2 regions of the Streptomyces sp. NBC_01320 genome follow, and region 1 is predicted to be linked to the other one. Evidence: riboswitches for the same ligand, from Rfam matches in the RefSeq annotation. Region 1 holds a riboswitch; the other holds the start of a gene.
The links. Region 1 has a riboswitch for thiamine pyrophosphate ahead of OG395_RS12525 (purine-cytosine permease family protein). Riboswitches for the same ligand answer to the same signal wherever they lie in the genome.
Positions count from the first base shown of each region.

Region 2: another riboswitch for thiamine pyrophosphate. It lies ahead of thiO (glycine oxidase ThiO); the one in region 1 lies ahead of OG395_RS12525 (purine-cytosine permease family protein).

Region 1 covers NZ_CP108390.1:2,675,603-2,680,980, forward strand. The annotation lists gene OG395_RS12520 (golvesin C-terminal-like domain-containing protein) at 1-1,657, opposite strand, end outside; TPP riboswitch at 2,268-2,362, shown strand; gene OG395_RS12525 (purine-cytosine permease family protein) at 2,354-3,760, shown strand; gene thiM (hydroxyethylthiazole kinase) at 3,820-4,629, shown strand; gene thiE (thiamine phosphate synthase) at 4,626-5,303, shown strand.
Region 2 covers NZ_CP108390.1:8,193,871-8,199,248, forward strand. The annotation lists gene pknB (Stk1 family PASTA domain-containing Ser/Thr kinase) at 1-353, opposite strand, end outside; gene OG395_RS37290 (thiazole synthase) at 477-1,271, opposite strand; gene thiS (sulfur carrier protein ThiS) at 1,274-1,492, opposite strand; gene thiO (glycine oxidase ThiO) at 1,489-2,697, opposite strand; TPP riboswitch at 2,695-2,807, opposite strand; gene OG395_RS37305 (hypothetical protein) at 2,859-3,215, shown strand; gene OG395_RS37310 (NAD(P)/FAD-dependent oxidoreductase) at 3,420-4,673, shown strand; gene OG395_RS37315 (peptide-N4-asparagine amidase) at 4,798-5,378, shown strand, end outside.

The DNA of each region.
Region 1 (5,378 bases):
TGTCGGTGACCGGGAAGTTGTGCCACTGGTTGTACTCACCAGTGTTCTTCACGATCTGGCTGGGGTTGACTAGACGGACCGAGTCGGCGAGCGTCCGCGTCGTCGACGAACCGGTGTCACCGAGGACGATCTTGCCGGTGTTGCCCTTGGCGAAGTCGTACTGGGTGGTGTCCAGAGTCTTCCACGTACCGACGGTGCCGGTCTGGTTGACCGTGTAGTTCTTCGTGCCGCCGTTGTACGTCACTGTGTACGGGGCCGCGGTCGCCGCATCCGAAGCCGCCGGGTAATGCACATCCACCCGGTAGGTCCCGGTCTCGGCCACCTGGGGCTGCCAGGTGTACGACTCACCGGTCGCGGTGTTCTTGTTGTACGCGAAGTCGTCGTTGGTCGCGGCGCCACCGGTCGTGGTGCCCTTGGGCCACTCACCGACCGCGGCTGTGCCGGTGTCACCGTCGTCGATCGAAACGGTGGTGCCGGACAGCTCGCCCACCAGCGCCGACGTGTTGGACCACGTCGCCGTGGTCTCGTCCCAGGCACCGGTCGCCCGGTGCGCCTCGATCGTGACATCGTTGGCGTTCGTCGTGTGCGACTGGTCGAAGTACATGTTCAGCCGCGCGTAGTCGACCTTGACCCCCGACGGGATCTCCGTCAGCGGGAACTTCACCAGCGACCGTGCGATGCCCGTGTCGGTCTTGCCCGCCGAGAGCTTCCAGGTGTTGTTGAAGTTCACCGCGGGCTGGTCCGACAGCACCATGGTGTCCTGCGAAGCCGCCGGCGACGGCGCGATCGTGATCGTCGGGTCGATCACCACCGGGTACTGACGGCCCTTGGCAGCAAGCCACTTCGCGTCCGGCGTGACCGTCAGCTTCCAGCCCTTGCCGTCCCGGCTCAGCTTCTGACGGACCTTCGTCGAGTACGTGCCACCGGTCGGCGACAGTGCATCCTTCTTGGCATCGGTCATGTACGGCGCCGGAATCACCAGCACCGGAGTGTTCGGCAGCTCACCGAACAGCGCGACCGACCCGTCCTTGCGGGACTTCGGGACCAGTCCCTCGGTGTCCAGCGTGAACGTGTACGACACCGGACCGGACGGCGCGGCGTCCAGAACAATGTTCTCCTTGACCTGCCCCCGGCCCACCACATACTGCAGATCGGCACCGGCAGCCGCGTCCTTGTACGTGACGGTGTCGCCCTTGGCGTGCGGCGTCAGCCCGGCCTTCGCACTTTCCAGGCCCAAGGTGACCGAACGCCCGTCCGGAGCCTTGAAACGCACCAGCTTCTTCGCGTCCGAACCGAACCACGTACGTCCGGTGTTGGCCGTGTTCGCGAAGTCGAAGCCCTTGTCCGCCGTGGCACGCACCGAGGTGTCGATCGGCTTCCACGACTTCCCGGACCGGTACGACAGAGGAACCGCCGACAGCTCGGCCTCCACCCGCCCGTCCGACAACTGCCAGAACCGCGCCTGCGACGTACGCCGCTCCGTCAGCTCCTTGACCCGCTCCGGCTTCGGAAGCTTCTTCGCCCTGGGGAGCTTCTGCCGACTGGGTATCTCCAGCTTGCCGCCGACAGGCGCCTTGGGCTCTTCGTGATCATCGTCGGAGAACCACCCGGCGATGGTGTCCACGACACCCTTGTCGTCATCCTTGGCCGACGACACCGGGGCCGCATACGCAATCTGTGGCAGTAACGTACCTGCCACCGCCGACACAATCAGACAGGAGAGATATCTCCTGTACGGAACTTTCACCTCAATACCTTTCGGTATCGACGCCCCCGTCCCGCCGTACGCGCAATGGGCACGCCGAATGAGCCGGAACAGAGGTTTCCACCCGGCTTGGAGTTGTGCGAAGTGACCGCGAGATACGGGAAAGTCATCAGCTCACGGGCATCGCAGCGTGATTTCTAATCAGTTTGTTGATGCCTCGTCAACCCCAGAGACATACCTGGACAATCGCCCGGTCGAATGGGGCGCGTTTCGCCCGCTTCTTCCGCTCGCTTCCATCGGACGGACGGAATGGTGTATAACCGCTCGGTCCCACGTCAACGTCGGTCAATTTCACCGAAAGCCTGGCTCCCCCATGTCGTCCAATTGACCCTCGGAATGCACCGCTCCGGAGAATGAGGACGATGGGGGTGTGAGGAACGAGACCGCGAGCAATAAGAAGTCACCGGACCGGCGTGGCCTGTTGGTCGCGGCAGACGCGCTCGGGCTCGCCATGGGTGTTGACCAGACTCGCCATGAACGGGATGGGGATAGTCTGTCCGTCGTACCGGACACGGGGTGCCCCACCCGAGGGCTGAGATCACACCCGTCGAACCTGAACCAGTTCGTACTGGCGGAGGGATGTCTTCCATGCCTTTGACGCATGTTTCCGGCGGGCTGCCCGCCGACGGCCGGCAGACCGTCTTCGACGGGCGGATGCCGGCGGCCCCCGGCGACCTCCGCGTCGAGACGCACGGCATCGAGCCGGTCCCCGAGAGCAACCGCTACGGCGGTCCCGGGCGCCTGTTCACCGTGTGGTTCGCTCCCAACCTGACCATGACCGGCGTGTTCACCGGCACTGTCGGCATCGCCTTCGGCCTGGACTTCGCCACCGCGCTCGCCGCCGTCGTGCTGGGCACCGTGCTCGGCGCGGTGCCCACCGCCTACCTGGGCACCTGGGGGAGCCAGACCGGTGCCGGGCAACTGCCGCTGGCGCGGCTCGCCTTCGGCCGGGCCGTGACGGTACCCGGCATCCTGCAGTGGCTGTCCTCGGTCGCCTGGGACGCGCTGATCGGGCTGTTCGGCGGGGACGCGCTCGCGCGGCTGTGCGGCTGGCCGTTCTGGCTCGGCGTCCTGGCCATGATGGTGGCCCAAGGCGCCCTCGGTGTCCTGGGCTACGAGGCCATCCACCGGCTTCAGATCGTCATGACCTTCGTGCTCGCGGCCGCGTTCGCGCTGATCGCCTGGCGGTTGCTCGACGGTGTCCACCCGGCCGGCACGGGCACCGCCCACGGCGCCGACCAGGCCGGCGCGTTCGTCCTGACCAGTACCGTCGCGCTGAGCCTGACTCTGTCCTGGGCTCCGTACGCCAGCGACTTCAGCCGGTATCTGCCACGCACCACCTCACGGCCACGCATGTTCTGGTTCACGCTGCTCGGCCTTGTGGTGTCCTTCGTGGCGGTCCAGGCCCTCGGGTTGTTGGGCGCGTCCGTGCTGACCGACCAGACCGCCGCGGGTGTGGACAAACTGCTGGGCGGTGGCGCGCTGGGTGCGTTCGGGCTGCTCGCCGTGGCACTGGCGGCTCTCTGCAGCAACGCCATGAACGACTACAGCGGTTCCTTGGCCCTGCAGACCGTCGGGGTGCGCCTCCCGCGCCCGGCGGCCGCCGCCCTCGCCGCCGTGCTCGGCTTCCCCCTGGTGCTGTGGATGCACGCTGCCGACACCACTGCCCGCTTCCAGAACGTGCTGCTGTTCGTCGGCTACTGGATTCCCGGGTTCGTGGCGATCGTCATCGTCGACTGGCTCGCACGGGCCCGGGCACGGGGCGGCGCCGCGATCGACCTCGCCGCCGAGACCGCCCGGCCGCAGTCCGGATGGCCCCCGTTGCTGGCCTTCGCCGTCGCCTTCGCCGCGGCCGTGCCGTTCATGGACACCAGCCTGTACGTGGGCCCGGTGGCGGCCGCCCTGCACGGCGCCGACCTCTCGTACTACGTGGCGTTCCTCGTCGCGCTCGCCGTCTACGCGCCGCTGCGGCTGCGCCCCCGCCCGCAGGACTGATCTGCCTCCGGCCTCCGGCGCCCGAACACCCCCTCCCCTCCCCCACGGAGCGATACCCCATGCCCCCGACATCCGCCGATCACACTGCCTTCGCCCCGCAGTCCCTCGCCCGCGTACGGGCGGACTCCCCTCTGGTTCAGTGCCTGACCAACTCGGTGGTCACGGGCTTCACCGCCAACGTCCTGCTGGCGCTGGGCGCCTCACCTGCCATGGTCGACATTCCGGAAGAGGCCGGCCCGTTCGCCCGGATCGCCTCGGGTGTCCTGATCAATCTCGGCACCCCGCACGCGGAGCAGCGCTCCGCCATGGTCGAGGCCGCGCGGGCAGCGACGTCGGCCGGTACGCCGTGGGTCCTCGACCCGGTGGCGGTCGGCGCGCTGCCGGTGCGCACCGCACTGGCACGCGAGCTCCTGGAGCTGCGACCGACGGTGATCCGGGGCAACGCGTCCGAGATCATCGCGCTCGCGGGCGCGGGCGACGGCGGACGCGGCGTGGACTCCTCCCACGGCGTCGAGGCCGCCGAGGAATCTGCACGCGAGCTGGCCCGTACAAGCGACTGTGTGGTCGCCGTCTCCGGTCCCGTGGACTTCGTCACCGACGGGGTTCGCAGCGCCCGGATCGCCAACGGGGACGCCCTGTTGACCCGGGTGACAGGTGGCGGCTGCGCGCTGGGTGCGGTGATGGCGGCCTTCGCAGCGGTCGACGAGGACCGGTTCGCCGCGGTGGTGGCCGCCGTCGCCGCGTACACGGTCGCCGCCGAGCTGGCCGCGAAGGAGGCCTCCGGGCCCGGCGGCTTCGCCGTCGCGTTCCTGGACGCGCTCGACGCGCTGGAGGAAGCGGACCTCGCCGAGCGGGCGGCTCTCTCGTGACCACCACACCGGTGGATCTGTCGGTCTACCTGGTCACGGACACGGCCCAGTGCGAGGCCCGCGGCCGGAGCGTGGCCGAGACCGTCGCCCTGGCAGTGGCCGGAGGCGTCACCGCCGTGCAGATCCGGGAGAAGCACGCCACCGGGAGGGAGTTCCTGCGTACGGTTCTGGAGGTGGCCGACGTCCTGCCCGAACGAGTGCCGCTGATCGTCAACGACCGGGTGGACGTGTACCTGGCGGCCCGAGCAGCCGGGGCACGCGTGACGGGGGTTCACGTCGGCCAGTCGGATCTACCGCCGGCCGCCGTACGCGAAATGATCGGAGAGCACGCGGTGCTGGGCCTGAGTGCGGCTACCCCCGATCAACTGCGCGCCGCCGCCGAGGACCCGGCACGCGTCCACCACGTCGGCATCGGCGCGCTGCACGCGACCCGGACCAAGGCGGACGCCCCGGCCCCACTCGGCCATGCCGGCTTCGCCCGCCTCGCCCGGCTCAGCGACCTGCCCGCCGTGGCCATCGGCGGCGTCACCCCGGCCGACCTGCCGCACCTGCGGGATTCAGGGGCGGCGGGAGCCGCCGCCGTCTCCGGCATCTGCGCCGCCGAGGACCCTCGCGCGTCGGCCCGAGCGTACGCCCGGGCATGGTTCGGTACCCGAAACGACAGCCTCGCATGACCGCGTCGGCCCGCGTGCTGCCGATCGACGGATCCGACTCCGGCACAGGAGCCGGAGTCCAGGCCGGCCCGCAGG
Region 2 (5,378 bases), 5.5 Mb from region 1:
TCGCGCAGGACGTCGCGCAGCGTGCAGCCCGCGACGTACTCCATCGCCAGGTAGACGTACGCCCCCTGGGCGCCCTGGTCGAAGACCGCGACCACATTGGGGTGCGCGAGTCTGGCCACCGACTTGGCCTCGCGGATGAAGCGCTCGACGAACGAGGCGTCGGTCGCGAGCGCCGGGTGCATCACCTTGAGGGCGAGCACCCGGTCGAGCCGGGTGTCCATGGCCCGGTAGACCGTGGCCATCCCGCCCACGGCGATGCGGGCATCGACGCGGTAACGGCCGTCGAGCAGCTGCCCGACGATGGGGTCTCCCCGGCCGAAGGCCGGGGAAGGGTCCTGGAGGGTCATATCCACGCAGCCGAGTCTACGAGCCATTGCGGACACGACCGACGGGCCGGGGCGATCCCGGGGCCGTACTGCAGCCGAGCCGTGACAGGGACATGCACTTCAGTGACGTACGGATCCGGGAGCGCGCGCTCAGAACGCCGGCCGCTCCGGGTCCAGCACCGCCCGCCCCTCCACCGGTGAGGAGGCCTCGGCGAAATGGCGCCGCGGGATCCGGCCCGCACGGTACGCCAGCCGCCCGGCGTCCACCGCGTGCCGCATCGCCGCCGCCATCAGCTCGGGCTCCTGCGCCCGGGTCACCGCCGACGCCAGCATCACCGCCGCGCACCCCAGCTCCATCGCGAGCGCCGCGTCCGAGGCGGTCCCGGCGCCCGCGTCGAGAATGACCGGAACCCGGGCCTGCTCGACGATCAGCTGGAAGTTGTGCGGATTGCGGATGCCGAGCCCGGAGCCGATGGGGGAGCCGAGCGGCATGATCGCCGCGCATCCCACGTCCTCCAGTTTCCGGGCGAGCACCGGGTCGTCGCTGGTGTACGGCAGGACGGTGAACCCGTCGTCCACCAGGGTCTCCGCGGCGTCCAGCAGCTCGATCGGGTCGGGCAGCAGAGTCCGCTCGTCGGCCACGACCTCCAGCTTGATCCAGTCGGTGCCCAGCGCCTCGCGGGCCAGCCGGGCGGTCAGCACGGCCTCGCCCGCGGTGAAGCAGCCCGCCGTGTTCGGCAGGACGCGGATCGAGAGGCGTTCGAGGACGGAGAGGACCGAGCCCTGCACGGTCGGGTCGAGGCGGCGCATCGCGACGGTGGTCAGCTCGGTGCCGGACGCCGTCAGGGAGCGTTCGAGCACGTCGAGGCTGGGCGCCCCGCCCGTCCCCATGATCAGTCGGGAGCCGAACGTGGTGCCGCCGAGGGTGAAGGGATCGTCGGACACGGTCAGCCTCCCTGGACCGCGGTGAGGACTTCGATCCGGTCGCCGTCGGCGAGGGCGGCGGCCGCCCAGCCGCTGCGCGGGACGACGGTCTCGTTGAGCGCCGCGGCCACCCCGGAGGGCGCCGCAGTCAGAGTCGCGACAAGGGTCTCCAGGGTGGTGCCCGCGGCGATCGAACGGGGATCGCCGTTCACGGAGACGGTGAGCGGAAGGGAGTCGGTCATGCGGGCTGCTCCTGACGTACGGAGGCGGAGGGCGGTACGGGGGCGGGTGCGAACCGTCCGGGGGCGAAGGGGCGGGCCACGGCCGGCAGCTCGCCGGTGGTCAGCAGCTCGGCCATGGCGTCACCGGTGACGGGGGTCAGCAGGACGCCGTTGCGGTGGTGGCCGGTGGCGAGGTGGAGGCCGGGCAGGGCGGTGGGGCCGAGCAGCGGGGCGTTGTCGGGGGAGGCGGGGCGAAGGCCGGCCCGGGTCTCGGTGAGCGGCAGTTCGGTGATGCCGGGCACCAGCTCGTGGGCGTCGCGCAGCAGCTCGTACACCCCGCCCGCCGTGACGGTGGTGTCCCAGCCCATCTCCTCGCTGGTCGCGCCGACGACGAGCTCGCCGTTCTCGCGCGGGACGAGATAGACATGGCTGCCCCGGACCACGGCCCGCACGGTGCGGGTGAGGAACGGTGCGTACGCGGCGGGCACCGTCAGCCGGAGCACCTGTCCCTTCACGGGCCGCACCGGGGGAACGACCTCGTCCGGCAGCCCGGCGAGCCGCCCGCTGCGGCTGCCCGCGGCGAGTACGAGCTGGTCGGCGGCCAGCTCCGTACCGGCCGCGAGTACGGCTCCGGCGGCCCGGTCCCGTGCCACGCCGAGGCGTTCCACCCAGTCGCGGTGGAAGACCACCCCGGCCCGCTCGCAGGCCGTCAGCAGAGCGGCGGCCAGCCGGCGGGGATCGACCTGGTGGTCGCCGTCGACCCGCAGACCGCCGCGCACGCCCGGCGCCAGCATGGGCTCCAATCGGCGGCACTCACGGCCGGTGAGCCACTCCGACTCCAGCCCCGAACGTTGCTGCAGCACGTGCAGCTCCCGCAGATGGGTGCGGTCGTCGGAGTCCAGGGCGACCGCCAGGGTGCCACAGGCGCGGAAGCCGATGTCCTGACCGCTCGCCGCCTCCAGTTCGGCCGCGAAGGCCGGGTAGCGCGCGGCGGACGCGACATTGAGGCCGAGCAGCATCTGCTCGCCGTAGTGGAGTTCGGTGACGGCGGCGAGCATCCCGGCCGCGACCTGGGCGGCCCCGCCGCCCGGTTCGGGGTCGACGACCGCGGTGCGCAGGCCGCGCTGCGCAGCCCGCCAGGCGGTCACCAGACCGATGATCCCGCCCCCGATGACGAGGACGTCGGATCCTTGTGCGGATACGGATGTGTTCCCGGAAGAACGCATGGGCGTCCAGCCCCTCCCTTCGCCGGCATGACCCGGATCAGGTTCGTACGGTCGGAGGCCGCCCAGCCTCCCTCTCAGCCCGGTGCGCCCGGGCTCCCGCGAGTGTCTTACGGTGGCCACCCTAGACCCCGTCCCCCGGCCCCTGTAAGGGAGCAGTCACCGTGGCCCGTTCGCTCGACGGACTCGTCCTCTCGCCGCTCGCCGACCAGGCGCCGGGCCAGGTCGGCACCCGTACCCGCTTCACGTACCACGAGGAGGACGGCCGGATCTGGGCCGAGTACGCGGGCGGCGACGTGGTCCGGGGCCATCTCGTCGGCACCAGGACCGCCGATCGACTCGACTTCCGGTACGTCCAGTTGAAGCAGGACGGAACGACATCCTCCGGACACTGCCTCTCCACCGTCGTCGACCTCGCGGACGGCCGGGTGCGGCTGGACGAGCGGTGGGAGTGGGAGTCGCAGGAGGGCAGCGGGACGAGTGTGGTCGAGGAACTGGCTGACGGATCGTCAGATGTTTGAGGGTGCCCGGCAGTAGGCTTCGCGGCGCCGTGGGGCCGGGGCACGCACCTCGCGGCGTTGCCGTCGATCACCAACTCCCCCGTAGCCCTGAAGGGGCATGGGGACCCCCTTCGCGTCGGCTCGATCCTCCGCCTTGCGATGCACGCACCCCAGCCCCGCTCCTTCACCCGCGCTGCCTGCCGCCGGGCACTCTAAGGTGGACAGGTGAGCGAGCAGCAGACTGAGCAGCCGGACCGGCGGACCGAGCGCCGCATCGTCATCGTCGGTGCGGGCATGGCCGGTGTGCAGACCGCGGTGGCCCTGCGGGAACAGGGCTTCACCGGCTCGGTCACCCTGATCGGAGCCGAACCCCACCAGCCCTACGACCGGCCGCCGCTGTCCAAGGCGGTGCTGCTCGGCAAGGCCGAGGACTCAGCCTTCGACATCGACTTCGAGGCGCTCGACATCGAGCTGCAACTGGGCCGCGACGTGACCGGCGTGCGGTCCGCGGCGCACGAACTGGACACCCCGACGGGCCCCGTTCCGTACGACGTCCTGGTCATCGCCACCGGCGCCGAACCGGTCGAGCTCCCGGGCTCGGAGGGTGTGCGCGGCGTCCATCTGCTGCGCACCCTCGACGACGCCGCACGGCTGCGGCCGGTCCTCGGTGAGCAGCACACCGTCGTGGTCGTCGGCGCCGGATGGATCGGCGCGGAGTTCGCCACCGCGGCCCGCGCCGCGGGCTGCGAGGTCACCGTCGTCGAGGCCGCCGACCGGCCGCTCGCGGGCGTCCTGCCCGCCGAGGTCGCCGCCCCGATGGCCCGCTGGTACGGGGAGAGCGGCACCGAACTCCTCACCGGCGCCCCGGTGGCCCGAATCGAGCCCGGCCGCGTGGTCCTCGCCGACGGCCGCGCGCTCGAGGCCGGAGCGGTGGTCGTCGGGATCGGTGCCCGGCCCGCCACCGCCTGGCTGGCCGGCTCCGGCATCGCGCTCGGACCGGACGGATCGGTGACCGCCGACGAGGCGCTGCGCACCTCGCTGCCCGATGTGTACGCCGTCGGGGACTGCGCCTCCTTCCCCTCCGCGCGGTACGGCGCGCGCCTCCTCGTCCACCACTGGGACAACGCCGTCCAGGGGCCGCGGACCGCTGCCGCCAACATCATCGGCGCCGGATCCGGCGGGGCGCCGCAGCCGCTCACGTACGACCCCGTGCCGTACTTCTGGTCCGAGCAGTTCGACCGGTTCGTGCAGTACGCGGGCCATCACGGTGGCGCCGACACGCTGCTGTGGCGCGGCGACCCGGACGGTCCCGCCTGGTCGGTGCTCTGGCTGCGGGACGGCGCGCTGGTCGCCGTCCTCGCCGTCGGCCGGCCGCGCGACCTGGCCCAGGGGCGCAAGCTCATCGAGGCGGGGGCGCGGCTCGATCCGGTGCGGGCGGCCGATCCCTCCGTACCGCTGAAATCGACGGTACGTCAGTAAGGAGCCGACGGATCCCTGAAGGGTCCGGTGTGCAATCTCCGCCGTACGGACGTCTCTTGGCTCTACGTCAAAATTGGTGCACGCTACAGCCTTTGGATCACCGGCCCTCTTCCGAAGGATGTACATGTCCCCCTACCGATGGGTCCGCGCGCTGCGCGGAATCCTCGTGGCGGCGGCCTCGATCGCCCTCATCGGCGGTGCAGTTGCCGCCCCGGCGTACGCGGGCACCGCCCCGGCCCCCGGCTCCAACCCGGCCGTCGACTACCAGGACCCGGTCGACGCGCTGCCACCGGTCTCCCGCCCGGACACCGAGCACTGCGCGGTGACGGCCGTCGAGCACGACTTCGGCTACACGCTCGGCGGACCGCCGTACACCACCACGCTCACCCCGCCCGCCCGGTGCGAGGGCCCTTGGAACAAGGTCGTCCTCGACTGGTCGGGCAGTGTGAAGGGACGTCAGTACGACCGCCTCGCCGCGGTGTTCGTCGGCGGCGCGGAGGTCTTCCGCACCAGCACGGCCGAGCCCGACGACGACGGCATCAGCTGGCACGTCGCCAAGGACATCACCGAGTTCGCGCCGCTCCTCAAGGACCCGCAGAAGCTGCAGCTGGAGCTCGGAAACGTTGTCAACGACACGTACACGGGCGTGTACCACGTGAAGCTGACGATCACGTACTACCGGGCGGACGGGCGCCACCCGGCCGC